Regions from separate parts of the Neobacillus sp. 19 genome, predicted to be linked through region 1. Evidence: a T-box and tRNA genes for the amino acid it is inferred to sense, from the RefSeq annotation. Region 1 holds a T-box; the other regions hold tRNA genes.

The links. The T-box of region 1 lies ahead of proS (proline--tRNA ligase). A T-box ahead of a tRNA ligase gene usually reads a tRNA of that ligase, here a tRNA-Pro.
Region 2: it encodes a tRNA-Pro, which carries the amino acid that the T-box ahead of proS (proline--tRNA ligase) is inferred to sense. The anticodon was not compared.
Region 3: it encodes a tRNA-Pro, which carries the amino acid that the T-box ahead of proS (proline--tRNA ligase) is inferred to sense. The anticodon was not compared.

What each region holds. Positions count from the first base shown of each region.
Region 1 is NZ_JBMPZU010000030.1:70,934-82,241, forward strand. Features, by position in the region: gene ACO1D1_RS07815 (NAD(P)/FAD-dependent oxidoreductase) at 1-976, shown strand, start outside; gene ACO1D1_RS07820 (VOC family protein) at 1,136-1,504, opposite strand; partial or broken gene ACO1D1_RS07825 (ABC transporter permease) at 1,622-2,603, opposite strand; gene ACO1D1_RS07830 (ABC transporter ATP-binding protein) at 2,596-3,510, opposite strand; gene ACO1D1_RS07835 (SGNH/GDSL hydrolase family protein) at 3,523-4,299, opposite strand; gene hmpA (NO-inducible flavohemoprotein) at 4,411-5,625, opposite strand; gene ACO1D1_RS07845 (DegV family protein) at 5,882-6,730, shown strand; gene ACO1D1_RS07850 (YdcF family protein) at 6,854-7,441, shown strand; gene ACO1D1_RS07855 (GNAT family N-acetyltransferase) at 7,480-8,043, opposite strand; gene proS (proline--tRNA ligase) at 8,171-9,601, opposite strand; T-box leader at 9,711-9,928, opposite strand; gene ACO1D1_RS07865 (cupredoxin domain-containing protein) at 10,341-11,234, shown strand.
Region 2 is NZ_JBMPZU010000098.1:145-8,217, forward strand. Features, by position in the region: partial or broken rRNA gene ACO1D1_RS26235 (16S ribosomal RNA) at 1-736, shown strand, start outside; rRNA gene ACO1D1_RS26240 (23S ribosomal RNA) at 977-3,915, shown strand; rRNA gene rrf (5S ribosomal RNA) at 3,997-4,113, shown strand; tRNA gene ACO1D1_RS26250 (tRNA-Glu) at 4,154-4,228, shown strand; tRNA gene ACO1D1_RS26255 (tRNA-Arg) at 4,251-4,327, shown strand; tRNA gene ACO1D1_RS26260 (tRNA-Pro) at 4,338-4,414, shown strand; tRNA gene ACO1D1_RS26265 (tRNA-Met) at 4,443-4,519, shown strand; tRNA gene ACO1D1_RS26270 (tRNA-Ser) at 4,546-4,638, shown strand; tRNA gene ACO1D1_RS26275 (tRNA-Met) at 4,807-4,880, shown strand; tRNA gene ACO1D1_RS26280 (tRNA-Asp) at 4,884-4,960, shown strand; tRNA gene ACO1D1_RS26285 (tRNA-His) at 5,004-5,079, shown strand; tRNA gene ACO1D1_RS26290 (tRNA-Gln) at 5,096-5,170, shown strand; tRNA gene ACO1D1_RS26295 (tRNA-Gly) at 5,187-5,260, shown strand; tRNA gene ACO1D1_RS26300 (tRNA-Ile) at 5,266-5,339, shown strand; gene hpt (hypoxanthine phosphoribosyltransferase) at 5,838-6,365, shown strand; gene ACO1D1_RS26310 (Cof-type HAD-IIB family hydrolase) at 6,605-7,399, opposite strand; gene ACO1D1_RS26315 (LacI family DNA-binding transcriptional regulator) at 7,536-8,073, opposite strand, start outside.
Region 3 is NZ_JBMPZU010000050.1:105,504-116,811, forward strand. Features, by position in the region: gene ACO1D1_RS15625 (glycogen/starch/alpha-glucan phosphorylase) at 1-805, opposite strand, end outside; gene glgA (glycogen synthase GlgA) at 795-2,246, opposite strand; gene ACO1D1_RS15635 (sugar phosphate nucleotidyltransferase) at 2,243-3,274, opposite strand; gene ACO1D1_RS15640 (glucose-1-phosphate adenylyltransferase) at 3,315-4,460, opposite strand; gene glgB (1,4-alpha-glucan branching protein GlgB) at 4,408-6,351, opposite strand; tRNA gene ACO1D1_RS15650 (tRNA-Glu) at 7,105-7,176, opposite strand; tRNA gene ACO1D1_RS15655 (tRNA-Ser) at 7,188-7,278, opposite strand; tRNA gene ACO1D1_RS15660 (tRNA-Asn) at 7,283-7,357, opposite strand; tRNA gene ACO1D1_RS15665 (tRNA-Ile) at 7,366-7,442, opposite strand; tRNA gene ACO1D1_RS15670 (tRNA-Gly) at 7,447-7,520, opposite strand; tRNA gene ACO1D1_RS15675 (tRNA-His) at 7,535-7,610, opposite strand; tRNA gene ACO1D1_RS15680 (tRNA-Phe) at 7,636-7,711, opposite strand; tRNA gene ACO1D1_RS15685 (tRNA-Asp) at 7,720-7,796, opposite strand; tRNA gene ACO1D1_RS15690 (tRNA-Met) at 7,800-7,873, opposite strand; tRNA gene ACO1D1_RS15695 (tRNA-Ser) at 7,898-7,990, opposite strand; tRNA gene ACO1D1_RS15700 (tRNA-Ile) at 8,008-8,084, opposite strand; tRNA gene ACO1D1_RS15705 (tRNA-Met) at 8,110-8,186, opposite strand; tRNA gene ACO1D1_RS15710 (tRNA-Ala) at 8,211-8,286, opposite strand; tRNA gene ACO1D1_RS15715 (tRNA-Pro) at 8,306-8,382, opposite strand; tRNA gene ACO1D1_RS15720 (tRNA-Arg) at 8,393-8,469, opposite strand; tRNA gene ACO1D1_RS15725 (tRNA-Leu) at 8,482-8,570, opposite strand; tRNA gene ACO1D1_RS15730 (tRNA-Gly) at 8,582-8,653, opposite strand; tRNA gene ACO1D1_RS15735 (tRNA-Leu) at 8,668-8,752, opposite strand; tRNA gene ACO1D1_RS15740 (tRNA-Lys) at 8,767-8,842, opposite strand; tRNA gene ACO1D1_RS15745 (tRNA-Thr) at 8,852-8,924, opposite strand; tRNA gene ACO1D1_RS15750 (tRNA-Val) at 8,946-9,021, opposite strand; rRNA gene rrf (5S ribosomal RNA) at 9,031-9,148, opposite strand; rRNA gene ACO1D1_RS15760 (23S ribosomal RNA) at 9,231-11,308, opposite strand, start outside.

The DNA.
Region 1 (11,308 bases):
TGTTGACCTCAATACCCAAGAGGTATATCTTGAAGGCGGAGAAACAGTCAGTTATGACTATTTATTAATCGCACTCGGATTTGAGGTTGAAACCTATGGCATTCCAGGAGTGAAAGAAAATGCCTTTGAGATCCGAAGCTTCAGAAGTACAAAAATTATTTATCACCAAATCATTAAACAATTTAACCTTTATAAAGAAGACCATGATCCTTCCCGTTTAACGTTTGTCGTTGCCGGAGGTGGTTTTACCGGAATTGAAATGCTCGGAGAATTGGCAGATGGCCTGCCAAAACTTTGTAAAGAACACGATATCCCATTTGAAAAGATTAAAATTGTCGGCATTGAAGCCGCACCATCAGTCATACCATTTTTCCCTAAGCAATCAATCCAATATACAAAAGATGTGTTAGAAAAGCGAAACATTGAAGTCCTAACTTCAATAAAAATACTGGAATGTACACCAGAAAAAGTGATACTGGAAAATAATCTGGAGGTACAGACGCGAACATTAATCTGGTCATGCGGTGTAAAAGGAAACACAATTGTTCATAACTGGGGTTTGCCAATTGAAAAAGGCAAGATTCCAGTCGATGCAAATCTTCGCGTTAAAAACATGAAAAATGTCTTTAGTATCGGGGATTGTTCTTTATTCATGAAGGACGAAAAGTCTGCCTTACCGCCAACAGCACAAGTAGCACTGCAACAGGCACCCGTTTGTGCGAAAAATATAGTCGCTTCTATACGGGGCGAATCTTTAAAAACATTTGAATATCACCACAAAGGATCCGTGGCATCCATCGGACTTATGGCGGCCGTCGGAAAGGTAGGGAATTTCCGCTTATCCGGATTATTTGGAGCCTTTATGAAACAAGTCATAGAAGCCCGCTATTTGTTTAATCTAGGCGGACCGGCTCTCATTATTAAGCAGCATTTTGGCATAAACCGTGAGCCGTTAAAGATAACAGCTAAGCAATAACCAATGCAAGTTAATCATTCTTATTTTCCGGCGTTAGGGATCCCCTCTCCCTGCCAGCCATTTGATTAGAATAATCCCTAATTATTGTTGCCTTAAATCCCCCCATTTAAGGCGGACAGCCCCATTCCATTTAGTTGGAGGGGCTGTTCACATTTTTATTTAAATCCATTCTATGAATTCCAGACGGTTGCCAAACGGGTCATGGACATGAATTCTGCTTGCACCAGGGAGATTGTCGTCTGCTGTAAAAGGAACTTTCTCATTACTAAGATGCATTTTTAATTCTTCAATATTTTCCACAACAAAAGCAGGATGCGCCTTTTTTGCTGGTGAAAATGGTTCTTCCACTCCAATATGAAGTTGGAATGTCCCAAATTCGAACCAAACCCCGCCCCGCTTCTTTAGTTCTTCAGGTTTCTCTACCTCAATTAACCCCAAAACTCCACCAAAAAATGTTCTTGCTGCCTCTTCACAGCCATTGGGTGCTGCTAGCTGGACGTGATCGATCTTTTTTATTACAAACGACATAACGATTCCCCCATTTCTTTTTCCACTTTCTCATTATTATTTTATGAAATTTTCAATATTCTATCAAATCTTTATGCAAAAATTTAGCTGTCCCCGCTTTCTAGCAGATACAGCTTATTAATAAACATCCTTTTTCGTAAAAACAAGAAAGGAGACGAATAGTGCTGCTGCCCACCAAGCCAGTAAAACAAGCATCGAGAAGGTGAGGTTCATTCCCTCAAATTGGCGGTGCTGTACCTTTCATATAATCCGTTAATCGTAAATTCACCATAAAAAAATATTTGGCTGATTCCCAAGAGGATACCATATTATTTAAAATCGCACCCGAGATTAAAGCTGCCAGCATTACGCCCATTCCGGCTGCTGTGCTGCGGATTAAAACCGAAAGCATAAACGAAAGCGTACCTACTACGATTGCGACAAACCAAACCAAGCCAAAATCCATCAACAAAAACTTCCACAGACTCAGCAGTTTGACCTCTGAAGTGTTTAACCCGGTTTCTGTAACATTAAAGCCTGTTAAGATCGGAGCATCCCAGCCTTTATAACCGAAGACTGCCCCCGAAATCAAATAGGACAGGATTCCTGCAATCGCAATAATTAAGGAAATGGCGAAACAAAGGGTAATATACTTACTAAGCAGTACCTTCCACCTTTTCACTGGCCTTGTCAATAAAAGCTTAATTGAGCCCAAACTCTGCTCGGAGGAAACTAAATCACTGGCAATCACCATTACCATTAATGGGATAAAGAGATCAACCGAATTTTCTAGGAATATTCTTATAAAAGTTGGTGCACCAGGCTCTGCAGGATTTATATCATGATCCAGGTAATATTGCTGCTGTTGTAAGGAAATTTGCAACTGTTTCTTCCATTCATCAGAAATTCTGCTGCTGCTTAAGCGATTTGTCGTATCAACAATTTGCTGCTGCAATATCGTCCGCCAATCGCTCGTCCCTAATTTTTCACGCTGTGTTTCGACTTGTTTATATTGTGCATATGTAAATAACATCACGAGGACGCCTATAATTATTGCAATCACTACTAGCCGCTTTTTGGCAATCAGTTTCATCATTTCATTTTGTATCAGCTTATTCAATGCTGTCACCCCCCGTTAGTTCGAGGAATAAATCTTCCAGCACCGGCATTTTTCGGTTCATTTCTGTGACAGCCGCACCTGCTTCAACCAGCTGTTTATTCCAAACCGGTATTTTCTGTTCATCGAATTCCGTCAGGATGGTACCATCTTCTTTTACTTCAATATTTGTGAAGGCAGATAATACTTGCTTCCCCTTATCAATTGGTGATATCCGCCAAACGACTCTTTCACGATTGGCCAGCAATTGTTCTACGGAATCAACGCGAATAATGGTGCCCTTTGAAATAATGGCTACTCGGTCACAAAGCAATTGAATCTCGCTTAATAAATGGCTCGAGACGAGGACGCTGAGCCCTTCTTTTTCGGCTAGATAGCGAATAAATTGCCGCATTTCTCGAATGCCGGCCGGATCCAAACCATTTGTCGGCTCATCAAGAATCAGCACCTTCGGTTCTCCTAAGAGTGCCTGGGCAATTCCGAGGCGCTGCCGCATCCCAAGTGAATAGGTTTTGACTTTATCATGAATTCTTTCCGTTAACCCGACAAGCTCAACCACCTCTCTAATCCGCTCTTCTCCTTTTGTGTCTAGCATACGGGCAAAATGGAGCAGATTATTATAGCCCGATAGGTAGGGATATAGTTCAGGATTTTCAACGATACAGCCAAGATTGCTTACGGCCTCTTGAAACTGGTTCTCAATGCTATACCCGCAAATCCGGACACTTCCGGATGTTGGTTTAATCAAGCCGACAAGCATCCGAATGGTGGTCGTCTTCCCGGCCCCGTTCGGCCCTAAGAAGCCAAACACTTCTCCTTCATGCAAATCAAACGTTAACCCTTTTATAATTTCTCTTCTCCCGATTACTTTTTTTAAATTATTTACGGATAAAGTGATCTTTTTCTCCATTGTCAACACTCCTTACCAGGTGAGCAATGAGGCTACTCGTTCAGCGATTAAGCGGTACCCTTTTGAATTTGGGTGAAACTTGTCCGAATATAGATAATCGTTTACTTTTAACTCAAACAAATCAAATGTTGGCACAAACACGATTTTTGGAAAGGCAGCACTTACTTCCGCGCTGTCATAATTCCAGTGGCGGACCACTTTGGACATCTCTTTTCCTTGCGTTAATTCAATAAATGGATTGTACAGTCCAATGAAAAAGACATTTGCCTTCGGATTATTTTTACGGATTTCTTCAAAAATAAATTTCAAGTTCTCAAGGTATTTTTTTTCAATCGAGGCAATGTCTTCTGTTGCAAAATCGGCTAACCCTTGTCCGCCTCGGAATAAATCGTTCCCGCCAATTGTGACTAGTACCATATCCGCTTTTTGTATTTGCCGCCCGACTTCTGTCTCCTGCACCTGTTTACGGAGCTGATCGGACCTTTGACCATTGATGCCAAGATTCGTGAGCTGCACCGGCTGTTTTGTTTTTTCCTTTATTTCATCCATTAACACACCGACATAGCCTTTTCCCGTCTCATCCCCGGTGCCTCGCGTTAAGGAATCACCTAATGCCACAATAGTTAATCCATCTTTGTTCTCTGCCTCCTGATTCACAGTCGTTGTCTCAGGAACCTTTTCTGGCTTCCCGGCATAATATTCCCCCACAGCCCATCCAAGCCCGATTAGCCAGAGGAGGCAAAACAATGCTGCTATCAGTGTAATCGACCGTATAACATTTTTATTCACGAAAAACATCCTTTCTGGCCTTTTACTTTATTAAATCATAGTTGTGACACGATTCAAACTCTTAGCAAAAAAAATAAAGCTGGCTTCCGATTTGGAAACCAGCTTCTTCGTTTAGTCTTCTAAACTTCCTTTTGGACCAAAGAATTCAAAGTGAATTCTGTCTTCGTTTACGCCTAATTCTTTTAATGAGCGGTTCATGGCTTTCATAAAAGGAACAGGTCCGCAGAAATAAAAGTCTGCTTCCCCGATTGCGACTTTGTCGTTTAACCAATCACGAGTAATAAAGCCTTCAACATCAAAGCGATTGTTTACGCGATCCTCTTCTGTTGGTGCATCGTAAAAAATATACGATTTCACATGGTCTAATGCTGCTAACTCTTCAACCTCGTCTCTTAGGGCATGAACATTACTATTAGCGGCTGCGTGGACAAACGTTACATTACGTCCAGGCTGCATTTCAACCACCGTTTTTAACATACTCAACATTGGGGTTAACCCAACACCGCCGCTAAGCAGAACAACAGGATTCGTTTTTTCCATATCAAGGACAAAATCACCCGCTGGGGCACTAATATTTAGGATATCCCCTTCATTCACGCCATCATGCAAGAAATTGGATACCATTCCGTCCGGATTTGCCGTTCCGGCTTCGCGCTTCACACTCATCCGGTAGTAATCCTTACCTGGTGAATCCGACAGGCTGTATTGACGAATGTGGGTATATTTTTCTCCCTCTATTTCTAACTTTATACTAATATATTGACCAGGGATGAAACTTGAAATTCCTTTGTGATCCGCCGGTTTTAAGTAGAAAGAAGTAATAACATCACTTTCAACTACTTTCCTGTCAACAATAAAGCTGCGGAATCCGTCCCATCCGCCGTCTTGGTTTGTTGCTTCATCATACATTTCTGCTTCAACACTGATAAACGCATCTGCAATGACATTATAGGCTTCGGCCCAAGCATTGATAATTTCGTCTGTTGCTGCATCCCCTAATACATCCTTAATGGCTAATAAAAGATGCTTTCCGACTATTGGATAATGCTCAGGCTTAATACCGAGACTTCTATGTTTGTGGGCAATTTGTTTCACCACTGGCAGAATCGCTTCAAGATTGTCGATATACATGGCAGCAGCATATACCGTTCCGGCAAGTGCCTTCTGCTGTCTTCCTTGCTTTTGATTGGCATGATTAAAGATATTTAATAGTTCAGGGTGGTTCCCAAACATCAATTGATAGAACCGTGTCGTAATCGTTTCTCCGTGTTTTTCTAATACCGGTACCGTAGATTTTATGATATCAATCGTTTTTTGGTCTAGCAATCTGAACACTCCTTATTTATGTTTTCCCTATATCCATAGTGATTATATGAATTATTTCACTGCGACTAAGTGATTTAAATCACACTTTCAGGCTTTTAAACTTCGTTCATCTGCAGTTTTCACAGAATGTTCACTTTTGAGCATGACAGATGTAACTAGTCATCAAGTGTTCATTTTTGTATTGTTGAGGCTAGATAGGAAATTAAAATTAATTTTTTTTAACCGTTAAGATCACCACTAAAGGAAGATGATTATAATGAACAAGGCAAAAATCGCTTGGATTACAGATACAACAGCCTCTTTGAGCAAGGAGTTTATTGAGAAGCATCATATACACGTTATTCCCCTGCATGTAGTAATCAATGATGAATTTTATAAAGAAACGATTGATATTACCGAACAGGAATTTTATGAACGAATGAAAAATGAAGAAGGGAAATTCCAAACCTCCCAGCCATCAATTAATGATTTCGTTGAGCTTTATAATAAATTAAAGGAAAACTATGACTGTGGGATTGCCATTCATGCGTCTAGTCTATTAACCGGGACCTATCAATCGTCTGTTATGGCAGCAGGTATGGAGGATTTTAAATTGTTTGCGATTGATTCGCAAACTGGATCCTATCCCCTCTCTTATTTGATTAAAAAAGGCATAGATTTGGTTGATCAAGGGCTTGATGCACAAGAGGTGGTTAATCAATTAAATGCTTTACGGGATCATACCCGTTTATATTTGGTCCCATCAAATCTGGATCAGCTTCACAAAAGTGGCAGGGTATCCGGCGGTCAAAAAATATTAGCTTCATTATTTAATATCAAACCGATATTATCAATCGAGGATGGCGCAGCGAAAATAAAAGATAAAGTCCGCACGGAAAAAAAGGCATTTGCTTGGCTTGTAAATCAATTAACAGAAGACCTGGCAGCAAAAACAGTCCGGAAAGTGGCCGTCGTCCATGCAAATCATTTGGAAAAGGCAGCCCAGCTTGAAAAAATGGTAAACGAGTCCTTTCCACATATTGAAACAGAAAAAATGATGCTCATAACAGTTGCAGGGGTGCATACCGGTGTTGGAACACTTGGGCTTTCATGGGTTTGTGAATAAATAGTCAAAGGGTGCATGAAAATTTCATGCACCTATTTTAATATAAAAATATTAAAAACTGTTATATTATGGTACTATCATTACGTATAGTAATGAGTAATTTATGGATGTGGTTAAAAAAACATGCTGAATAAGAAGATGATGAACTCTATTACTGGTATTCTTGTGATTTTTGGATTAGTCTATGCTGGCTTCCTTCAATTTAAAATTAGTCAATATAGCCATGTGGAGGCACCCAATAACGCTGATTATATCATCGTGCTAGGGGCACGAGTAAAAGGTACCGTCCCTTCACTTGCATTTGCCACCAGGATTAATACTGCCGCAAAGTATGTAAAAGAAAACGAAAATACAATCGTCATTGCCTCAGGGGGCAAAGGCTCAGGCGAAGATATTTCGGAAGCGGAATGCATTAAAAGGGAACTTGTCAGACAGGGAATCAATGAATCTCGGATTATCCTAGAGGATCGCTCCACGGATACATACGAAAATATTGATTTTTCGAAAAAGCTGATTCCCGGGGATGCAACAAGCGGTCTTGTGGTGACGAATAATTTTCATCTCTACCGGGCCATCTCAATCGCGCGTGACCATGGCTTAGATGTTCAGGGCCTTCCGGCAAAAACTCCATGGAAGGCTGTTTTAAAATCATATACCCGTGAGTATTTGGCGATTACGAAATTCTATTTAAAAAGATATATATTAGATTGAAAAACTCGACTTTTACCGGTCGAGTTTTTCCATTTGTATCATTTCTGTGTCTTTGCGAAAATACAGGTATCCCGCAGCTCTTTTGTATCTGCGGAAATACTATCACATTTTAATATTCCTTCTAAGCTAAAGCCCAGCTTTTCGGGGATGGCACGGCTTTTTACATTTTTAGAATCGCAGCGGATCTCGACTCTCTTTGCATTCAAATGGGTAAAGGCAAAATGCGTAATCGCCTCCGTTGCTTCAGTGATATAACCATTCCCGCTATGCCGCGTATCGACCCAATAACCGATTTCAAATTTTGGCACGTCCCAATTGATTCGATGCAAACCAGAAGATGCAATAAATTCACCCGTTTCTTTATGAAAAATATGTAACCGTAAGTCCTCACGTGTTAAAAACTTCGCATGGGCTTCCCGCATGTTGGCCTCAACGTCCTCTTCTGTTTGTTCACGATGGGCCCAAGGCATCCAGGGCTTTAATTCATTTAATGAGCCTTTTATTGCTTCATATACTGCTTTTCCATCGCCGGGAATAGGCTTGCGGATTACCAATCTTTCAGTGTAAAACTCTTCTGGAAAATCAATTAGTATAGGTTTCATTTTTGTTCCCTCCATCCGATAGATCATTTACTATTCGCTAGAATCAGGTGAAATTCCTTTATTTTTATTTATTATTAGGCGAAAAAAAGACCCTTCCTTCATGGAAGAGCCTTTCCTTTTCGTATTTTTAGTACGCTTTTGCCCAATACACCATTTGTTTTGCTTCTTTTCCGCAGCAAACACATGAATCTGACAGCTGTTCTTGTTCAAATGGGATACAGCGGGAGGTTGCCCCAGCGTCCTCTTTTATTTTTTCCTCACATTCCAGGTCACCGCACCACATTGCCTTGATGAAGCCTGGTTTTGCTTCAAGTGATTCCTTCAATTCAGGTAGAGTTAAGGCAACTGTTGTTCTTTCTTCCCGATGGTTCAGTGCTTTGTTATATAAATTGGCTTGAATGTCATCTAGCAATTCAACAAGCTTTGTTTCTAACTCATCCATTGGAACAACCACTTTTTCTAACGTATCACGTCTTACTAACACAACTTGCTTATTTTCAATATCTTTTGGTCCCACTTCAAGACGAACTGGAATACCCTTCATTTCGTACTCATTAAATTTCCAGCCTGGCTTTTTATCGCTCGCATCAATATCAACACGAGCAACAGCCGAAAGTGACTTTTTCAAATCATAGGCAAAATCTAAAACGCCCTCTTTATGCTGCGCAATTGGCACAATCATCACTTGTGTTGGTGCTGCTTTTGGCGGGATTACAAGGCCCCGGTCGTCGCCGTGTACCATAATCAATGCACCGATAATCCTTGTGGTGAAGCCCCATGATGTTTGGTGCACATATTGCAATTTGCCTTCTTTATCGGTGTACTGGATACCAAATGCTTCAGCAAAGCCTGTGCCGAAATGATGGGAGGTACCAGATTGCAATGCTTTTCCATCATGCATTAAGCTTTCAATCGTGAAAGTCGCTTTTGCACCGGCAAATTTTTCTTTCTCCGTCTTTTGTCCTTTAACAACTGGGATCGCCAAAATGGTTTCACAAAGTTCCGCATACACATTCAGCATTTTAATGGTTTCTTCCATTGCGTCCTCATCGGTCGCATGCGCTGTATGCCCCTCTTGCCATAAAAACTCTAATGTCCGGAGGAATGGACGTGTCGTTTTTTCCCAGCGGACAACATTAGCCCATTGGTTATATAACTTTGGTAAATCTCTATGAGAATGAATGATTTTACTATAATGTTCGCAAAAAAGGACTTCTGATGTTGGGCGGACAACTAAACGTTCCGCTAATGGTTCGGAGCCGCCATGGGTAACCCAGGCCACTTCAGGTGCAAACCCTTCGACATGATCCTTCTCTTTTTGGAGCAGACTTTCAGGTATAAACAGTGGCATATAGACATTTTCATGCCCCGTTTCCTTAATACGGCGGTCTAATTCATTTTTAATATTATCCCAAAGTGCGTAGCCATACGGGCGAATAATCATCGAACCGCGAACGCTTGAATAGTCAATTAAGTCTGCTTTCGTGACAACATCTGTATACCATTGGGCGAAATCCTCGTCCATACTGGTAACATCTTTTACAAATTCCTTTGCCATTTTTGACACCTCATTAATAAATTGATTTAAGACTTTGAGAATTGTCCAGCTCCAGCGACCAGCGGCTAGTGGACTTCTCTTTTCTCCATACAAAAAGGCCCTGATCCTGAAAAGGGACCAAGGCCTGGCGGTACCACCCTAAATTCATAAAGCAAAGTGCTTTATACTCTTTCCATGATAACGGAGTTTATCCGCATGTATCTTCAACAACGATCCGATACAGAACTCGGCGGCAGGTTCAAATGACTGTCTTAAGAAACCTCGCACCATTGGTTTCCTCTCTTTGTAAGACTGCTTCACTCTACTGGTCCACGTCAATGTTTCAATAGTATTTTTCAAAATTATATCTGTCCCGCTCACAAATGTCAATTCTATAGTGGAATATTTTTCTTACCATGTGTAGTTCCGCTTTAAACTATTTTGCAAATGAGTTAAAATGCAATTATGAACTAATAGGGGTGATTGCGTGAAAAAGAATGATAAAGATGATCTGGATCTAGAGGAGGGAAAGAAAAGGATTTATTACTTGAATATATTCGTATGCAAAATGAAGCCCTAAAGCGAATTTACAAAATGACCATAGATAAAGAAAAAGAAAAATAAATCCCCCCCCCACAACCCCTTTCCATTAAGTAATTTTCATAAAACGTTCATACCCCTATCGCTTCCATGTTGTCATTTGGATTTATAATACTCTTATGTTGTTTATTTTAAACACACACATAAGAGGAGACTGAACATGACGATTTTTTCGATTATTTCCGCTGTATTTGTTGCCATTGGCACCGGCTATTCCATTTATCTTGTTTACCGCCATAAAAACAAATTGAATAACACCCCTGGAATGATGATTAGCATGGTCATTGCGGTCATAACAGGCTTGCTTTCCGGCAGTATGATCGGAATTACCTTCGGTGAGACGTTTCTTGTCGTTGGCGTCAGCATGATTATTGGATTTGTCGTCGGGTTTTTGGCCGGACACCCGATTGGACTTTTAGCCATCCTGATGGGATCTATTTTCGGGTTATTGGGCGGCATTAATGGCGCTATTCTTGGAGTTTTCCTGCAATTCATTAATCCAACTATTTTGCTTGGTATTTTATTAGGTTTCTATATTGTCATCATTGGGTTTGTCATTGTCTATATCCACGTTGCCACTAATAGCAAGTTTTCAATCGATACTGGGGAGCTTTCCCCGTTCGCGATTATCGGCGGCGGTATTGTCCTCATTTCCTTATTTTTATTTATGTACAGCAGTGATATGGTGAAAATACCGGGGAAAAATGAACCTGCGGAAACACAGGCCGCACAAGAGTCGAGCAATCAGACGGGATCGACAACGGAAGTGGATGTAACCAGTGCAAGCAAACCAAAAGTAAAGATGCTCGTTACGGAAAAAGGTTACTCTCCTAACGTTATTCGCGTAAAAAAAGGAGTACCGGTGGAATTTGAAATTGAAAATCCGCTTGAAAATAATAGCTGTTTATCTACCTTTATGATTCCAGATTTCAATATTAACAATGTGAACCTGAAGTTCGGCACAACAAACCTATCATTCACCCCGGACAAAACCGGAGAATACACGTTTAGCTGCGGAATGAAGATGTTTAAAGGAACGATTATAGTCGAGTAAATAAAACAGTGAACAGAAAAGCTGCCGAGTAATCCCGGCAGCTTTTATTAGTTACCTTGCAGCTTCCGCCATCA
Region 2 (8,073 bases), on a different contig from region 1:
AACGATGAGTGCTAAGTGTTAGAGGGTTTCCTGCCCTTTAGTGCTGCAGCTAACGCATTAAGCACTCCGCCTGGGGAGTACGGCCGCAAGGCTGAAACTCAAAGGAATTGACGGGGGCCCGCACAAGCGGTGGAGCATGTGGTTTAATTCGAAGCAACGCGAAGAACCTTACCAGGTCTTGACATCCTCTGACACTCCTAGAGATAGGACGTTCCCCTTCGGGGACAGAGTGACAGGTGGTGCATGGTTGTCGTCAGCTCGTGTTGTGAGATGTCGGGTTAAGTCCCGCAACGCAGCGCAACCCTTGATCTGAGTTGCCAGCATTCAGTTGGGCACTCTAAGGTGACTGCCGGTGACAAACCGGAGGAAGGTGGGGATGACGTCAAATCATCATGCCCCTTATGACCTGGGTGACACACGTGCTACAATGGATGGTACAAAGGGCTGCGAACACCGTAAGGTTTAGCCAATCCCATAAAACCATTCTCAGTTCGGATTGCAGGCTGCAACTCGCCTGCATGAAGCCGGGGAACCGCGAGCAATCGCGGGATCAGCATGCCGTGGTGAAATACGTTCCCGGGCCTCGTACACACCGCCCGTCACACCACGAGAGTTTGTGACACCCAAGTCGGTGGGGTAACCTTCATGGAGCCAGCCGCCTAAGGTGGGACAGATGATTGGGGTGAAGTCGTAACAAGGTAGCCGTATCGGAAGGTGCGGCTGGATCACCTCCTTTCTAAGGATAATGCAGTCCTTTCGGACTGATAATAAGGTTGACGTTTCTTGTTTGTTTAGTTTTGAGGGAGCAATCTTTTCTGTGAGGATCATGACCGTTAGGTGATGATTCGAAACAATTCTCTCAAAGACTTTTTTGTTCCTTGAAAACTAGATAATCGTAAGAAGAAGCAAAGTAAACATCGAGTAATCGCCATTTTAGTTTTTCTCTCTTATTGAATAAGAGTTATAAACCTTTTTAGGTTAAGTTAGAAAGGGCGCACGGTGAATGCCTTGGCACTAGGAGCCGATGAAGGACGGGACTAACACCGATATGCTTCGGGGAGCTGTAAGTAAGCTTTGATCCGGAGATTTCCGAATGGGGAAACCCACTGTTCGTAATGGAAACAGAACCTTAACCCAATACATAGGAATAAGGCATACCCGGGTAACTGAAAAATCTAAGTACCCGGGGGAGGAAGAGAAAACAAACGCGATTCCCTGAGTAGCGGCGAGCGAAACGGGACATAGCCCAAACGAAGAGGCTTGCCTCTTGGGGTTGTAGGACACTCAACATGGAGTTACAAAGGAACGGGGTAAATGAAGCGACCTGGAAAGGTCAGCCAGAGAAGGTAAAAGCCCTGTAAGTCGAACTTTGTTCCTCCTGAGTGGATCCTGAGTATGGCTGTATATGTGAATCTGGTTGGAAGCAGGGAGGACCATCTCCCAAGGCTAAATACTCCCTAGTGACCGATAGTGAACCAGTACCGTGAGGGAAAGGTGAAAAGCACCCCGGAAGGGGAGTGAAATAGTTCCTAAACCGTGTGCCTACAAGTAGTCAGAGCCCGTTTATGGGGTGATGGCGTGCCTTTTGTAGATGAATGCTGCAAGTCACGATCCCATGCAAGGTTAAGTTGAAGAGACTGGAGCCGCAGCGAAAGCGGAGTCTGAATAGGGCGTTTGAGTATGTGGTCGTAGACCCGAAACCAGGTGATCTACCCATGTCCAGGGTGAAATCCAGGTAACACTGGATGGAGGCCCGAACCCACGCACGTTGAAAAGTGCGGGGATGAGGTGTGCGTAGCGGAGAAATTCCAATCAAACTTGGAGATAGCTGGTTCTCTCCGAAATAGCTTTAGGGCTAGCCTGACGTTGTTAGAGTCTTTGGAGGTAGAGCACTGTTTGGACTAGGGGCCCTCATCGGGTTACCGAATTCAGACAAACTCCGAATGCCAAAGACTTATCCGTGGGAGTCAGACTGCGAGTGATAAGATCCGTAGTCGAAAGGGGAAACAGCCCAGACCACCAGCTAAGGTCCCAAAGTATACGTTAAGTGGAAAAGGATGTGGAGTTGCTTAGACAACCAGGATGTTGGCTTAGAAGCAGCCACCATTTAAAGAGTGCGTAGTAGCTCACGGTCGAGTGACTCTGCGCCGAAAATGTACCGGGGCTAAAACGTATCACCGAAGCTGTGGATTAAACACCGTTGGTGTCAGTGGTATGAGAGCGTTTAAGGGCGTTGAAGGTAGACCGTAAGGACTGGTGGAGCGCTTAGAGTGAGAATGCCGGTATGAGTAGCGAAAGACGAGTGCAACCTCATCCACCGTATGCCTAACGAAAGGTTTCCTGACGAAGGCTCGTCCGCTCAGGGTTAGTCGGGACCTAAGCCGAGGCCGAAAGGCGTAGGCGATGGACAACAGGTTGATATTCCTGTACGACCGTATCGATCGTTTGAGTGATGGGGAACGCAGGAGGATAGGGTAAGCGCGCTGTTGGATATGCGCGTCTATAAGCAGTTAGGCTGGTGAATCAGGAATCCGTTCACCGTAAAGGCTGAGCTGTGACAGCGAGGGAAATTTAGTACCGAAGTCTCCTGATTCCACACTGCCAAGAAAAGCCTCAGCGAGATTCAAGGTGCCCGTACCGCAAACCGACACAGGTAGGCGAGGAGAGAATCCTAAGGTGAGCGAGAGAACTCTCGTTAAGGAACTCGGCAAATGACCCCGTAACTTCGGGAGAAGGGGTGCTCTTTTAGGGTTCATAGCCCTGAAGAGCCGCAGTGAATAGGCCCAGGCGACTGTTTAGCAAAAACACAGGTCTCTGCGAAGCCGCAAGGCGAAGTATAGGGGCTGACGCCTGCCCGGTGCTGGAAGGTTAAGAGGAGGGGTCGCGCAAGCGAAGCTCTGAATCGAAGCCCCAGTAAACGGCGGCCGTAACTATAACGGTCCTAAGGTAGCGAAATTCCTTGTCGGGTCAGTTCCGACCCGCACGAAAGGCGTAACGATCTGGGCACTGTCTCAACGAGAGACTCGGTGAAATTATAGTACCTGTGAAGATGCAGGTTACCCGCGACAGGACGGAAAGCCCCGTGGAGCTTTACTGTAGCCTGATATTGAATTTTGGTACAGCTTGTACAGGATAGGTAGGAGCCTGAGAAGCCGGAGCGCTAGCTTCGGTGGAGGCGTCGTGGGATACTACCCTGGCTGTATTGAAATTCTAACCCGCACCCCTGATCGGGGTGGGAGACAGTGTCAGGTGGGCAGTTTGACTGGGGCGGTCGCCTCCTAAAGAGTAACGGAGGCGCCCAAAGGTTCCCTCAGAATGGTTGGAAATCATTCGTAGAGTGTAAAGGCACAAGGGAGCTTGACTGCGAGACCTACAAGTCGAGCAGGGACGAAAGTCGGGCTTAGTGATCCGGTGGTTCCGCATGGAAGGGCCATCGCTCAACGGATAAAAGCTACCCCGGGGATAACAGGCTTATCTCCCCCAAGAGTCCACATCGACGGGGAGGTTTGGCACCTCGATGTCGGCTCATCGCATCCTGGGGCTGTAGTCGGTCCCAAGGGTTGGGCTGTTCGCCCATTAAAGCGGTACGCGAGCTGGGTTCAGAACGTCGTGAGACAGTTCGGTCCCTATCCGTCGTGGGCGCAGGAAATTTGAGAGGAGCTGTCCTTAGTACGAGAGGACCGGGATGGACGCACCGCTGGTGTACCAGTTGTCTTGCCAAAGGCATCGCTGGGTAGCTATGTGCGGACGGGATAAGTGCTGAAAGCATCTAAGCATGAAGCCCCCCTCAAGATGAGATTTCCCATAGCGTTAAGCTAGTAAGATCCCTGAAAGATGATCAGGTTGATAGGTCAGAGGTGGAAGCATGGCGACATGTGGAGCTGACTGATACTAATCGATCGAGGACTTAACCATTTTTAAGTGGTTGAACTCGTTTTTACAAAAAACTTCTTCTGCATTATCTAGTTTTGAGGGAATGAAACCTCAAATAAATAGTCTGGTAACTATGGCGAGAAGGTCACACCCGTTCCCATACCGAACACGGAAGTTAAGCTTCTCAGCGCCGATGGTAGTTGGGGCATGCGCCCCTGTGAGAGTAGGACGTTGCCAGGCTAAGCCCCTTTGGGGCTATTATTTTGCCAAAAATTACTATGGCCCCTTGGTCAAGCGGTTAAGACACCGCCCTTTCACGGCGGTAACACGGGTTCGAATCCCGTAGGGGTCACCATATCTTTATCATGAACAATTATGCGCCCGTAGCTCAATTGGATAGAGCGTCTGACTACGGATCAGAAGGTTATGGGTTCGACTCCTTTCGGGCGCGCCATTAGTGTTATCGGGAAGTAGCTCAGCTTGGTAGAGCACTTGGTTTGGGACCAAGGGGTCGCAGGTTCGAATCCTGTCTTCCCGACCAGTCGAAGCTTTTAAATGATTTATGTTTTGGCGGTGTAGCTCAGCTGGCTAGAGCGTACGGTTCATACCCGTAAGGTCGGGGGTTCGATCCCCTCCGCCGCTACCATATGACTTTGTGATTTTTTATAAAATGGAGGAATACCCAAGTCTGGCTGAAGGGATCGGTCTTGAAAACCGACAGGCGGGTCAAACCGCGCGGGGGTTCGAATCCCTCTTCCTCCTCCATTAAATCACAAAACTTTATTATTATTATCGCGGGGTGGAGCAACGAGCGTTGCTTCAATGAATAAACTGCGAGTTGTATCAATCGAGCTGCTGCTTGAATATGCTTGCTGAGATTGATACAGTCCATGTATGCTTTGAGCATGGGCAAAACTTTATAATTTTTATTATCGCGGGGTGGAGCAGTCCGGTAGCTCGTCGGGCTCATAACCCGAAGGTCGCAGGTTCAAATCCTGTCCCCGCAATTTGGTCCGGTAGTTCAGTTGGTTAGAATGCCTGCCTGTCACGCAGGAGGTCGCGGGTTCGAGTCCCGTCCGGACCGCCATCTGTTTCCTAGTAGGTTGTCTACTATTGATATATAGATTTTGGCGGTTGTGGCGAAGTGGTTAACGCATCGGATTGTGGTTCCGACATTCGTGGGTTCGATTCCCATCAGCCGCCCCATTTCCATTTCATTTATTGGGCTATAGCCAAGCGGTAAGGCATCGCACTTTGACTGCGACATGCGTTGGTTCAAATCCAGCTAGCCCAGCCATCATACTTTTTCAATTGCGGGTGTAGTTTAGTGGTAAAACCTCAGCCTTCCAAGCTGATGTTGTGAGTTCGATTCTCATCACCCGCTCCATTTAGGGGCCTATAGCTCAGCTGGTTAGAGCGCACGCCTGATAAGCGTGAGGTCGATGGTTCGAGTCCATTTAGGCCCATCATATAAATTATAAAAAGTGTCTGATCCCGATGTAGTAATAACTATTGAGGGTTAGGCACTTTTTCTTTTTAAACAATCAATGGTGCTCCATTTCAATTAATTGTATTTGTTTATTCTTTTTAAATCGAAGTAGCTACAAAATGGTGGCCGTGATTTTCTATATCAATGTTTAAGTGAATCTTCAGCCAAACATCAAGACAATTTCAACGGTAAGAACATATGGTTTGTCTTTAATAAGGGCTCTTAAAGACATTTCCAGCGAAAGGAACATGCATTTTGTCTTTAATTCCCATGCCAACAACTAACTACGACGCACTTCCCCCCAATTATGTAATATAAGACTCTGCTCGAAATTATCCATGGTATGGTGTATTAATCTGTTTGATATTTGCTGATAAATCTGCCAAGATAGAGAAATCAAGTGGAAGTATAGCTGCTTTTGTTTAAAACAGTAAAGGAACTAGTTTTTTAGAGTGAATGGAAAGAGGGAAGAATCATGACATACAGAATCAAAGATCAGATGATTTCAGAAACGGAAATTAAGCAGAGGGTTAAGAAGCTTGCAGAAGAAATAGAAAAGGATTTTAACAATGAACCAATCTACCTTATTGTTGTTCTTAAAGGGTCCTTTGTCTTTGCAGCTGATTTGATTCGAGAAATGAAGGGAGATATAAAAGTCGATTTCATTTCGGTTTCCAGCTACAGTAATCAGACGGAGACAACTGGAAAGGTAAAGCTTTTGAAGGATTTAGATACTGATATAACAAATAAAAATGTGGTTGTAGTGGAGGATATTATTGATAGCGGATTAACCTTGCATTTCTTAAGAGACCATTTAAGCATGCATAAACCAAAGCAAATAAAAATTTGCACATTGTTAGACAAGCCGGAAAGAAGAAGAGTGGAATTGACAGCAGATTATACTGGGTTTGTTATTCCGGATGAATTTATAGTGGGTTACGGGATTGACTATGCACAAATGTATCGCAATCTACCTTATATTGCTACGGTTGAAGAGTGTTAAAGCTTCTTCTTTTAATAACCTTATGAAGGACAAAATTCGCCCGAAATTCGGTTGAAAAGTCCTTCATTGGCCTTATGAAGGACAAAACTCATCGGAAATTCGAGTGAAAAGTCCTTCATCGGCCATATAAAGGGCAAAACTCATCGGCAATTCAAGAGAAACGCCCCTTCATCACTTTTACCTAATTGAATTTTTGCTTGAAATATCTTTAATATCGTATTTTATAAGTGACAAATCATTTACGCTGACGCTAAGTCTTTCTCCAACAGTCCAACTTGAATAAGACCATTTAGAATCCCGTCCTGTGAAGAGGAGGTTGTAATCACATCTGCTGCAGCCTTTGCTTCTGGCACGGCATTTCCCATCGCAACGCCTGTTCCAACCATTTCCAGCATTTCCAAATCATTCAACCCATCGCCAAATGCAAAGCTGTTCTCCTTTTCTATGTCTAAGATCTCCAGCATTTTGAGGATACCGACCGCTTTTGACGCGCCGTTAGGAAGGATATCATAGGCATTGCTATCCCATTTCACAAAACTGAAATCAGGGAATTGGTCAAAGTACACTTGAGCATCCTGCGGATTACAATAAAGATGTCCTTGATAAATGGGCGAATGAGTATAATACTTTTCATCCACTTCCGGATAGGGCATCATCAATGAATCAAACCCCTCCTCGATGTAAGGATGATTGCTTTGGCTAACCTTATAATCAAGATGACTGCAGAAAGCTAAGGCATGCCCATTATTTGCTGTCATCGTCGAAAGAGATTGCAGCATGTTAGGGTCAATCGGGTTAGAATAAATTTCTTTCCCTTTAAATACCACGTATTGTCCATTCATCGATACATAGGAATCAATATTTAGTTCCTTTTGAATCCAGTAAAACATATTCGGAACACGTCCAGTAGCAATAACAGTATGAATCCCTTTTTCCTGAAGCAATTGGACAGCTCTTTTCGTAGAAGCTGGAATTTTCTTTTCTTCATTTAATAGCGTCCCGTCAATATCAAAAAACACAATTGATTTTTCCATATTTCTGCACCTCCGTATAATACAACACCGTCGTTACGCTCAGGATTCTGATCACGCCGACTTGGTGTTGTATCGTCTTACAGAAATAGCATAATTTATGAAACGCGTTTCAGGTCAAGGGGTTTTGCCCTATATTTCATACCGTTTGACGTTCAATTAATTTAACTGGAATTTCCTGATAAGTGACTCCGGTTTCAACAATTCCTTGTAAAAATAACTTCCGTCCCATTTCCACCAGCGGAATTTCTATCGTGGTAATATTCATCATTTTGGCAATGGGCTGATTGTTAAAACCGATGAGAGCGAGGTCATCAGGAATTGAAATATTTTGCTGCTGGGCACAGGTGACGATCCCGGCTGCTACATCATCACTTGTAATCAACAAGGCTGTGGGGGGATCAGCCATTTGTTTGATCCGCGAGATTACCCGTTCACCATCCTCGAAGTAAAGGCACTCCTCAAAAATATAGTCAGGTTCATACGGCAGTTGAAAATCTTTCGCAAAATCCTTAAAAGCCATTCCTCTAAATTTACTATTCGATCCTGTATTACGGCCAATACTATAGCCAATTTTTCGATGGCCTTTTTGAAACAGGTATTCTAATGCAAAAATAAATGTTTTATAGTGGTCGACATAGGTGGAGGAAACATCTTTTCCTCTTGTATCTTCACAT
Region 3 (11,308 bases), on a different contig from region 1:
GTAAAATCTTCCCCTCATCATGGGTGTCATCAGGGTATAAAAACTCGGAAATCGATTCAGTCTCCCGTTTATATTTTAAAACATCCTTATGCATAGGAAAGGGAGAAGGCTCCGCATTCCAAAGCCTTAGTGTATTTACATTTTTAGATTTATAGCCAATCACAGGCATATCATGGGGGACAGCTGTAACGGCTTCGGCGTTCAAATGGTGAAAAACAAGGCGTCCCTCTTCCATCTTCGCCTCCACCTTACCCCAAAATGGAATTTTCACCGCACTATCTGCCTTGCGAATTTCCCACACATTGCCGCTCCTTAGCCATTGCTCCGGCAGTTCCACTTGGTAGCCGTCGACTATTTTTTGTTCAAATAGGCCATGCTTGTATCGAATGCCGTGCCCATGCCCCGGTAGATCGAGTGAAGCAAGCGAATCTAGAAAACAGGCTGCTAACCGGCCCAAGCCGCCGTTTCCTAACCCTGCATCCGCTTCTATTTCCTCTAGCTCCCCCAGGTCAATATCAAGCTCCTGAAGCCCTTTCTCTACAGTCTCTTCAACACCTAAATTAATTAAATTTTGCCGTAACAGTTTCCCCAATAAATATTCAATCGAGAGGTAATATACCTGCTTCCCTTCTGCTGCATGGTACCGTTCATTTGTGGCAATCCAGTTATTACTGACAAATTCACGAATCATACTTCCAAGGGTTTGATAATGATCCCTTGTCGAACTCTCCGAAAACCCCTTACCGCATAACATCTCGAGCCTTTTAAGAAAGGTATTCTTAAACTCTGTTGTACTAGAAAACATGTGTTTCACTCCTTGAAACCAGCTCAGCATAAAGCTGATTATAACTAAATGCTGATTGTGCCCAGCTATAATCCTTTTCCATTGCCTGTTTCACGATTGACGCCCACGCCGGTTTATTATGATAAAAGTGTAAGGCTCTTTGGATGGTATACAGCATGTCATGGGCATTAAAATTCCGGAAAGAAAAGCCATTTCCTTCACCGGTATACTCATTCCAAGCGTTCACAGTATCGTTTAATCCGCCAGTTTCGCGAACAATCGGAATCGCTCCGTATTTCATCGCGATAAGTTGTCCCAGACCACATGGTTCAAATTGTGACGGCATTAAAAACACGTCTGCTGCTGCATAAAGCTTATGAGCGAGCTCCTCATTAAAACCAGTATGAACCTTTAATTTTTCAGGGTAGACCCTTGCTGCCTGCCTTAAGTGCTCCTCGTATTCGTAATCACCGGTGCCAAGAATAATGACTTGTACGTCCTCCTGCAAAATTTCACGGAGGACACACTTTACTAAATCCAGCCCTTTCTGCCTAGTGAGCCTGGAGATCATCACCAGCAATGGGGTGCCCGCACTTTGCGGCAGTTCAAATCTTTTTTGGATTTCCCTTTTGTTGACTGCCTTCTTTTGATAAGAACCCACTTTATAAGTTTGCTCAATGAGCGGATCAATTGCCGGATTGTAAAAGTCCTCATCTATGCCATTTAAAATTCCAATCAGATCTTCCTCGCGTTCCCTAAGCAGACCATCAAGCTTTTCACCATATCCAGGAGTCTGAATTTCTTCTTTATACGTTGGACTTACAGTCGTTATTTTATCAGCGGCAACGAGCGCCCCTTTCATAAAATTGATATTTCCAAAAAACTCTAATTGGCCTGAATGAAAGGAGTTGTAATCCATACCCAGTAAATCACCCAATACCTCTTTTGGAAATATCCCCTGAAATTGCAGATTATGAATCGTGAATACGGTCCGGATCGTATCATAACCTTTTCGCTTGTAGTATTCCGTTCTCAAAAGAAAAGGGATCATTGCCGTATGCCAATCATGACAATGCAGGACATCCGGATAAAAATTAAGCTGTGCTATTGTTTCTAGCACTGCCTGATTGAAATAGGCAAACCTTTCCCCGTCATCAAAATAGCCATAAAGATTTTCCCGGTTAAAATAGTATTCGTTATCAACAAAATAATAAGTAATCCCCTGATGGGCAAAGACCTCAATACCGCAATATTGATTCCTCCAACCGACTGATACGGTAAATTCCTTAACTTTTTTCATTTCTTGTTTATATTCATTAGAAATGGTCCCATACTTAGGAAGAATTACCCTGACATCTGTTCCCAAGCTTTTTAATTCTTTTGGAAGGGAACCGGCAACATCGGCAAGCCCCCCTGATTTGGCAAATGGACCACATTCTGATACGGCAAATAATACTTTCACGAATTCATCAACGCTCCTTGTCTTGACCCTTTACGAATAACATATGGGGACCCTGCAGATCCCGTTAAATGGGTCCCTGCCTCCACTTTTACATCCTTATCTAAAATAACCGAATCAAGGTAACAATTCTCTTCAATTTGGCATTTTTGCATGATGATGCAATTCTTGATGACAGCCCCTTTTCCGATTTTTACCCCGCGTGAGACAATACTGTTCTCCACCGTTCCGCTAATAAAGCAGCCGTTCGCAATCATCGCATTTTTCACAGAGGATCCTTTGACATATTTGGTTGGCGGCTCATCCTTTACTTTTGTCAAAATCGGCTGATCTTTTAAGAATAATTGCTTCCAAACATTGGATTCAAGAAGCTTCATACTAGTAGAAAAATAGCTTTCAATCGAATCTATCATTACGGCATAGCCGTTATAATCATAGTGACAAATAGAATACTCATTATGAATAGCCGTTACAACATCCTTAATGCAGGTATAGCCTGTTTCATGTCTTGTTTCGAGCAGTTTTATGAGTAAAGAGGTTTTGATTAAATAAATTTCCATAGGCGTTCCATCCGAGTGATGGATTTCAGTTATATCGCATTGGGCATGTTTATGCCAATCTAATATTGGTCTAAAGTCCATATTAAAAATCGTATAACAGTTGGCAATCACTGCATACTCTTGTGTACTGCGATAAAAGTAATCCATGTTGGCAGCAAAATGTTCAAACGATCCAATTTTATTTCCGTCATTATCCACGATTGGAGAAGGGAAAAAGAAAAGGCCATCTCGCTTGCGATTTAAATCCCAATTTTTTCCTGAACCTAGATGATCCATTAATGAGCGGTACTGCATTTTTGGAAAAATGGCCACACTGCGAATACCTGAATTCACCATATTTGACAGGACAAAATCAATAATACGGTAACGTCCTGCAAAAGGTAGTGCGGCTAGTGAACGGTGTGCTAACAAATCTTCTAAATCATCATGATAGGTTGTGGCATCAATAACGCCTAATAGCTTTCTTTTCACTAAATTCCCTCCTGTTTTCTACTAACGGCAATTAAGAGATTTAAATAGCAGAATAAAGACTGCTTAACATTTCTTCCGTTACAAGGATAATTTCATCGTCAAACGACCGGATTACTGTCCCGTCCGGTACCTTTATATCACTCGGGACAATGGCCTTTTCAATTAAACAGTTCATTCCAATCGTTGCATCAGGCATAATAACCGATTCTAATATGGTTGATCCCTTGCCAACCGTGACACCTTGAAACAAAACCGATTTAACAATTTCCCCTTCAATCGTACAGCCCTCATTTATTAATGACTCGCTTACAATTGCCTCTGAAGAGATATACTGCGGCGGCTGATTCGGATTGACGGAATAAATTCTCCAATCATGGTCAAATAAGTCCAACTCACATTCCTCACCTAATAAATCCATATTTGCTTCCCAAAGGCTTTGGACTGTACCAACATCTTTCCAATAGCCCTTAAACGGATAGGCAAACAATTTCTTATTTTCTTCTAAAAGTAGCGGGATGACATCTTTTCCAAAATCATGACTAGACTCCGGGTTCCGTTCATCCATTTCTAAATATTCTTTCAGTATATTCCAGCTAAATATATAAATGCCCATGGAAGCCAGATTATTTTTTGGATCACTAGGCTTTTCTTCAAACTCAACTATTCTCATTTCCTCGTTTGTATTCATGATTCCAAACCGGCTGGCTTCAACCCAAGGAACCTCTATCAATGAAATCGTCACATCTGCTCTTTTCTCAATGTGATATTCGAGCATGCTCTCGTAATTCATTTTGTAAATATGGTCACCTGATAGGATTAATACATATTCCGGTTGATGTTGTTTCAGATAATTTAGGTTTTGGTAGATGGCGCTTGCGGTACCGGTATACCATTTTACTTCCGACGACTCACTGTAAGGGGGTAAAACGGTTACCCCGCCATCCTTGCGATCAAGATCCCAAGCGCTGCCGATACCAATATAGGAATTTAATAGAAGTGGCTGATATTGCGTTAAAACCCCAACTGTATCAATACCGGAATTAACGCAGTTGCTTAAGGTAAAATCAATGATACGGTATTTCCCTCCAAACGGTACTGCTGGTTTCGCCAGATCTTTAGTCAGCGAATTAAGTCTACTTCCTTTCCCTCCTGCTAACAGCATGGCTACGCACTTTTTCTTTCCCATTTCCTTTTCGCTCCTTTCGTTTCTTAACCGGTCTGATTATTTGAAAACCAAACGGGGCAATGGCCATTTCAACGGAACACGGCTGCCCATGGAAGGGCTCTTCTGACGCAAAAATGGTTTTTTTATTCGTCAATCCCGTTCCGCCGTATTCCTGTTGATCACTATTCATTATTTCTCGGTACTCTCCGGATTTAGGAACACCGATTTTATAAATGGGGTAATTCACACCCGTAAAATTGCAGACAATAATGACATAATCCTCTTTCTTTTTCCCTTTCCGAATGAAGGAAAAAATCGATTGGCTGCTGTTATTGGCATCAATCCACTCAAACCCATCCTGTAAATGATCCAATTCATATAATGATTTCGTTCGTTTATAAAGTTTTGTTAATACTTTTACATATGAATTTAAATTACTGTGCATGTCATATTCCATTAAGTTCCAGTCTAACTCCTCTTTGTCATTCCACTCTGCAAACTGGCCAAATTCGAAACCCATGAATAGTAGTTTCTTTCCTGGATGAGCAAACATATAGCCTAATAAAAGTTTAAGCTGGGCAAATTTTTCCCAATAATCCCCGGGCATTTTATCAAGTAGAGACTTTTTCCCATGAACCACTTCATCGTGTGAAAATGGGAGCATAAAGTTTTCCAAAAAGGCATATAAAAGTGAAAATGTTACCTTGGAATGGGCATGGGGCCGTGAATATGGAGGTGTTTCCATATACTCAAGCATGTCATTCATCCAGCCCATATTCCATTTGTAATCAAAGCCGAGGCCGCCGTAGTGAACGGGTGTTGTCACTTGAGGGAACTCGGTCGAATCCTCACCAATCATTAAAAAATGGGGATCATGTTCATGGACCGCATGATTTAATTTTTTCAAAAAATGAATGCCAAACGGATTCTCTCTCTTTCCCTGGTCGGCATTGGGCCAGTAGATGATATTCGCGACCGCATCCATTCGAAAACCATCAATATGAAAATAGTCAATCCAATATAGCGCGTTTGAAATAAGAAAGCTTTGGACCTCACCTTTTCCTAAATCAAAATTCGCCGTTCCCCATACGACATTTTCTCTGTCATGAACATGGCTATATGAATAAATATGTGTACCATCAAAACGATATAGCCCGTGTGCATCTTTGCAGAAATGACCTGGAACCCAGTCAAGAATGACACCGATCCCTTGCTGATGACACTGGTCCACAAAATATCTAAAGTCATCGGGTGTACCATACCTGGACGTCACTGAGAAATAACCAGTTCCTTGATACCCCCATGAGTCATCGAGCGGATGCTCGACAAGCGGTAATATTTCAATATGGGTGAAACCGTGCTCTATTACATAAGGAATAAGCTTTGCTGCCATGTCCTTATAGGTTATGTAGTCACCATTGGCATTCTTTCTCCAAGAACCTAGATGAACCTCATAAATGACAGCTGGCTCTGATAAAAAATTCTTTTTTTCCCTTCGGTTCATCCAATGAGTGTCTTGCCACGTATATTGGTTAAACGAGTAAACAATAGAAGCAGTATCGGGTCTTACTTCCGAATAAAATGCAAAGGGATCTGCCTTTAAATGCCTTTCTCCTGTTTGTGAAATAATTTCATACTTGTATATCTTTCCTTCTAGGTCTTGATTGACAACAATAATCCATACTCCTTCATCATTAACCTTCTGAAGTTCATATCCATTACCATTCCAGTTATTAAAATTGCCCAGGAGCCTCACTTGAGAGGCGTTAGGGGCCCATACACAAAATCGAGTATATACTTGATTGGAATTCTTTAAGATATGAGCGCCAAAAAGCTGATGACTTTGAAAGTAGTTGCCTTCATGAAACAAGTGCAACTGATAATCAGTTGGAAAAAACGTGTTCACAGTCATGGCTCTCCTCATCCTCAATGAAAATATGTATTTCAATGACCAATTATAAGCGCAATTGTCTTATTTTCCTCGAAATACTTTTTTATCTTTTCTGACATCTTGTGATGTTTATTGCTACACAGAGACTTTTTATTACATTTTTCGAGTATGTCCGACATATATTTCATCTTTATTCGACATAATCTTATAAAGTTTTTTATTTTTTTTATGAAAAAAATTATTTAAATACTAATAATTTCGTGGTGTGAAAACAGGAGAAAACAGGAAGATGTAAGCGTTATCAATGGTTTTCAAGATTGGTTTAAGTGATTAAATATTATATCGATATAATGAGTTTTAATCTTAGGTGGAGTTTGGGATAAGGGCGCTGCTAGTGGAGGGTGGGGCGATGTTCAGATTATATATTGTTACCATCTGTTTAATCTTTTCACGCACATGGGCATTATATATCTTTTTTATTTCCGTTCTTTCAGTTTTTTAGGGATCACGGGCATAATCATATATGGCCTTACCCTTTACCGACGACTTCTGATGTTTTATCTACGACTTTTAATCTTTTATCAACAACTTTTCAGGTTTTAACTACGACTTTTAATCTTTTATCAACAACTTTTCAGGTTTTATCTACGACGTTCCAACTTTTTTCTACAACTCATTATTAAGCTTTAAAGGATGGCGTAGGCCGTGGTCCTGCCCTTAATTATTTAATAGGCACAAAAAAACTGATAACAAATTGTTATCAGTTTTTTCATATGACCCCTACGGGATTCGAACCCGTGTTACCGCCGTGAAAGGGCGGTGTCTTAACCGCTTGACCAAGGGGCCGTTTAAAATTATGGCGGAGAAGGAGGGATTTGAACCCTCGCGCCGGTTACCCGACCTACACCCTTAGCAGGGGCGCCTCTTCAGCCTCTTGAGTACTTCCCCATAATGGCTCCGCAGGTAGGACTCGAACCTACGACCGATCGGTTAACAGCCGATAGCTCTACCACTGAGCTACTGCGGAATAAAATATGGTGGGCCTAAATGGACTCGAACCATCGACCTCACGCTTATCAGGCGTGCGCTCTAACCAGCTGAGCTATAGGCCCCTAATGGAGCGGGTGATGAGAATCGAACTCACAACATCAGCTTGGAAGGCTGAGGTTTTACCACTAAACTACACCCGCATTGTTAAAGATGATGGGGCGGCTGATGGGAATCGAACCCACGAATGTCGGAACCACAATCCGATGCGTTAACCACTTCGCCACAACCGCCATACATATAAAATTTAAAATAAAATGGTGGCTCAGGACGGAATCGAACCGCCGACACAAGGATTTTCAGTCCTTTGCTCTACCGACTGAGCTACTGAGCCACTTTAGATGGCGGTCTGGACGGGACTCGAACCCGCGACCTCCTGCGTGACAGGCAGGCATTCTAACCAACTGAACTACCAGACCGAATTGCGGGGACAGGATTTGAACCTGCGACCTTCGGGTTATGAGCCCGACGAGCTACCAGACTGCTCCACCCCGCGATAATAAAAACTGTTAAAATAATATGGCGGAGGAAGAGGGATTCGAACCCCCGCGCGATTTAACCCGCCTGTCGGTTTTCAAGACCGATCCCTTCAGCCGGACTTGGGTATTCCTCCATATTATAAAGTGTTACTGGTGGACCTTGTAGGACTCGAACCTACGACCGGACGGTTATGAGCCGTCTGCTCTAACCAGCTGAGCTAAAGGTCCAAGTTGAAAATATTTTTTAAAAATTTGGTAGCGGCGGAGGGGATCGAACCCCCGACCTTACGGGTATGAACCGTACGCTCTAGCCAGCTGAGCTACACCGCCATAATTGAATTTTATACGAAAGTTTGGTGGAGCCTAGCGGGATCGAACCGCTGACCTCCTGCGTGCAAAGCAGGCGCTCTCCCAGCTGAGCTAAGGCCCCAAAAGTATAATAATTGAAATGGTCGGGAAGACAGGATTCGAACCTGCGACCCCTTGGTCCCAAACCAAGTGCTCTACCAAGCTGAGCTACTTCCCGTTAAACTTAATGGCGCGCCCGAAAGGAGTCGAACCCATAACCTTCTGATCCGTAGTCAGACGCTCTATCCAATTGAGCTACGGGCGCATTAATTTAGAATGGTGCCGAGGACCGGAATCGAACCGGTACGGTAGTCACCTACCGCAGGATTTTAAGTCCTGTGCGTCTGCCAGTTCCGCCACCCCGGCACTACATAGAGAGCGGAAGACGGGATTCGAACCCGCGACCCCCACCTTGGCAAGGTGGTGTTCTACCACTGAACTACTTCCGCATATCAAAATTAAATGGTGCGGGTGAAGGGAGTCGAACCCCCACGCCTTGCGGCGCCAGATCCTAAGTCTGGTGCGTCTGCCAATTCCGCCACACCCGCATATTAATTTTAAATGGTGAGCCATGAAGGACTCGAACCTTCGACCCTCTGATTAAAAGTCAGATGCTCTACCAACTGAGCTAATGGCTCGTACAAAGGTGCCGGCGAGAGGACTTGAACCCCCAACCTACTGATTACAAGTCAGTTGCTCTACCAATTGAGCTACCCCGGCAATTGTTAACATAATTATTTATGGTGGAGGATGACGGGATCGAACCGCCGACCCTCTGCTTGTAAGGCAGATGCTCTCCCAGCTGAGCTAATCCTCCATATATAAAGCCTGGCAACGTCCTACTCTCACAGGGGCGCATGCCCCAACTACCATCGGCGCTGAGAAGCTTAACTTCCGTGTTCGGTATGGGAACGGGTGTGACCTTCTCGCCATTAGTTACCAGACTATTTATTTGAGGTTTTCATTCCCTCAAAACTAGATAATGCAGAAGAAGTTTTTTGTAAAAACGAGTTCAACCACTTAAAAATGGTTAAGTCCTCGATCGATTAGTATCAGTCAGCTCCACATGTCGCCATGCTTCCACCTCTGACCTATCAACCTGATCATCTTTCAGGGATCTTACTAGCTTGACGCTATGGGAAATCTCATCTTGAGGGGGGCTTCATGCTTAGATGCTTTCAGCACTTATCCCGTCCGCACATAGCTACCCAGCGATGCCTTTGGCAAGACAACTGGTACACCAGCGGTGCGTCCATCCCGGTCCTCTCGTACTAAGGACAGCTCCTCTCAAATTTCCTGCGCCCACGACGGATAGGGACCGAACTGTCTCACGACGTTCTGAACCCAGCTCGCGTACCGCTTTAATGGGCGAACAGCCCAACCCTTGGGACCGACTACAGCCCCAGGATGCGATGAGCCGACATCGAGGTGCCAAACCTCCCCGTCGATGTGGACTCTTGGGGGAGATAAGCCTGTTATCCCCGGGGTAGCTTTTATCCGTTGAGCGATGGCCCTTCCATGCGGAACCACCGGATCACTAAGCCCGACTTTCGTCCCTGCTCGACTTGTAGGTCTCGCAGTCAAGCTCCCTTGTGCCTTTACACTCTACGAATGATTTCCAACCATTCTGAGGGAACCTTTGGGCGCCTCCGTTACTCTTTAGGAGGCGACCGCCCCAGTCAAACTGCCCACCTGACACTGTCTCCCACCCCGATCAGGGGTGCGGGTTAGAATTTCAATACAGCCAGGGTAGTATCCCACCGACGCCTCCACCGAAGCTAGCGCTCCGGCTTCTCAGGCTCCTACCTATCCTGTACAAGCTGTACCAAAATTCAATATCAGGCTACAGTAAAGCTCCACGGGGTCTTTCCGTCCTGTCGCGGGTAACCTGCATCTTCACAGGTACTATAATTTCACCGAGTCTCTCGTTGAGACAGTGCCCAGATCGTTACGCCTTTCGTGCGGGTCGGAACTTACCCGACAAGGAATTTCGCTACCTTAGGACCGTTATAGTTACGGCCGCCGTTTACTGGGGCTTCGATTCAGAGCTTCGCTTGCGCTAACCCCTCCTCTTAACCTTCCAGCACCGGGCAGGCGTCAGCCCCTATACTTCGCCTTGCGGCTTCGCAGAGACCTGTGTTTTTGCTAAACAGTCGCCTGGGCCTATTCACTGCGGCTCTTCAGGGCTATGAACCCTAAAGAGCACCCCTTCTCCCGAAGTTACGGGGTCATTTTGCCGAGTTCCTTAACGAGAGTTCTCTCGCTCACCTTAGGATTCTCTCCTCGCCTACCTGTGTCGGTTTGCGGTACGGGCACCTTGAATCTCGCTAGAGGCTTTTCTTGGCAGTGTGGAATCAGGAACTTCGGTACTAAATTTCCCTCGCTGTCACAGCTCAGCCTTTACGGTGAACGGATTTTCCTATTCACCAGCCTAACTGCTTAGACGCGCATATCCAACAGCGCGCTTACCCTATCCTCCTGCGTCCCCCCATCACTCAAACGATTCATAGGTGGTACAGGAATATCAACCTGTTGTCCATCGCCTACGCCTTTCGGCCTCGGCTTAGGTCCCGACTAACCCTGAGCGGACGAGCCTTCCTCAGGAAACCTTAGGCATACGGTGGATGAGATTCTCACTCATCTTTCGCTACTCATACCGGCATTCTCACTTCTAAGCGCTCCACCAGTCCTTACGGTCTAGCTTCAACGCCCTTAGAACGCTCTCCTACCACTGACACCTAATGGTGTCAATCCACAGCTTCGGTGATACGTTTAGCCCCGGTACATTTTCGGCGCAGAGTCACTCGACCAGTGAGCTATTACGCACTCTTTAAATGGTGGCTGCTTCTAAGCCAACATCCTGGTTGTCTAAGCAACTCCACATCCTTTTCCACTTAACGTATACTTTGGGACCTTAGCTGGTGGTCTGGGCTGTTTCCCTTTCGACTACGGATCTTATCACTCGCAGTCTGACTCCCACGGATAAGTCTTTGGCATTCGGAGTTTGTCTGAATTCGGTAACCCGATGAGGGCCCCTAGTCCAAACAGTGCTCTACCTCCAAGACTCTAACAACGTGAGGCTAGCCCTAAAGCTATTTCGGAGA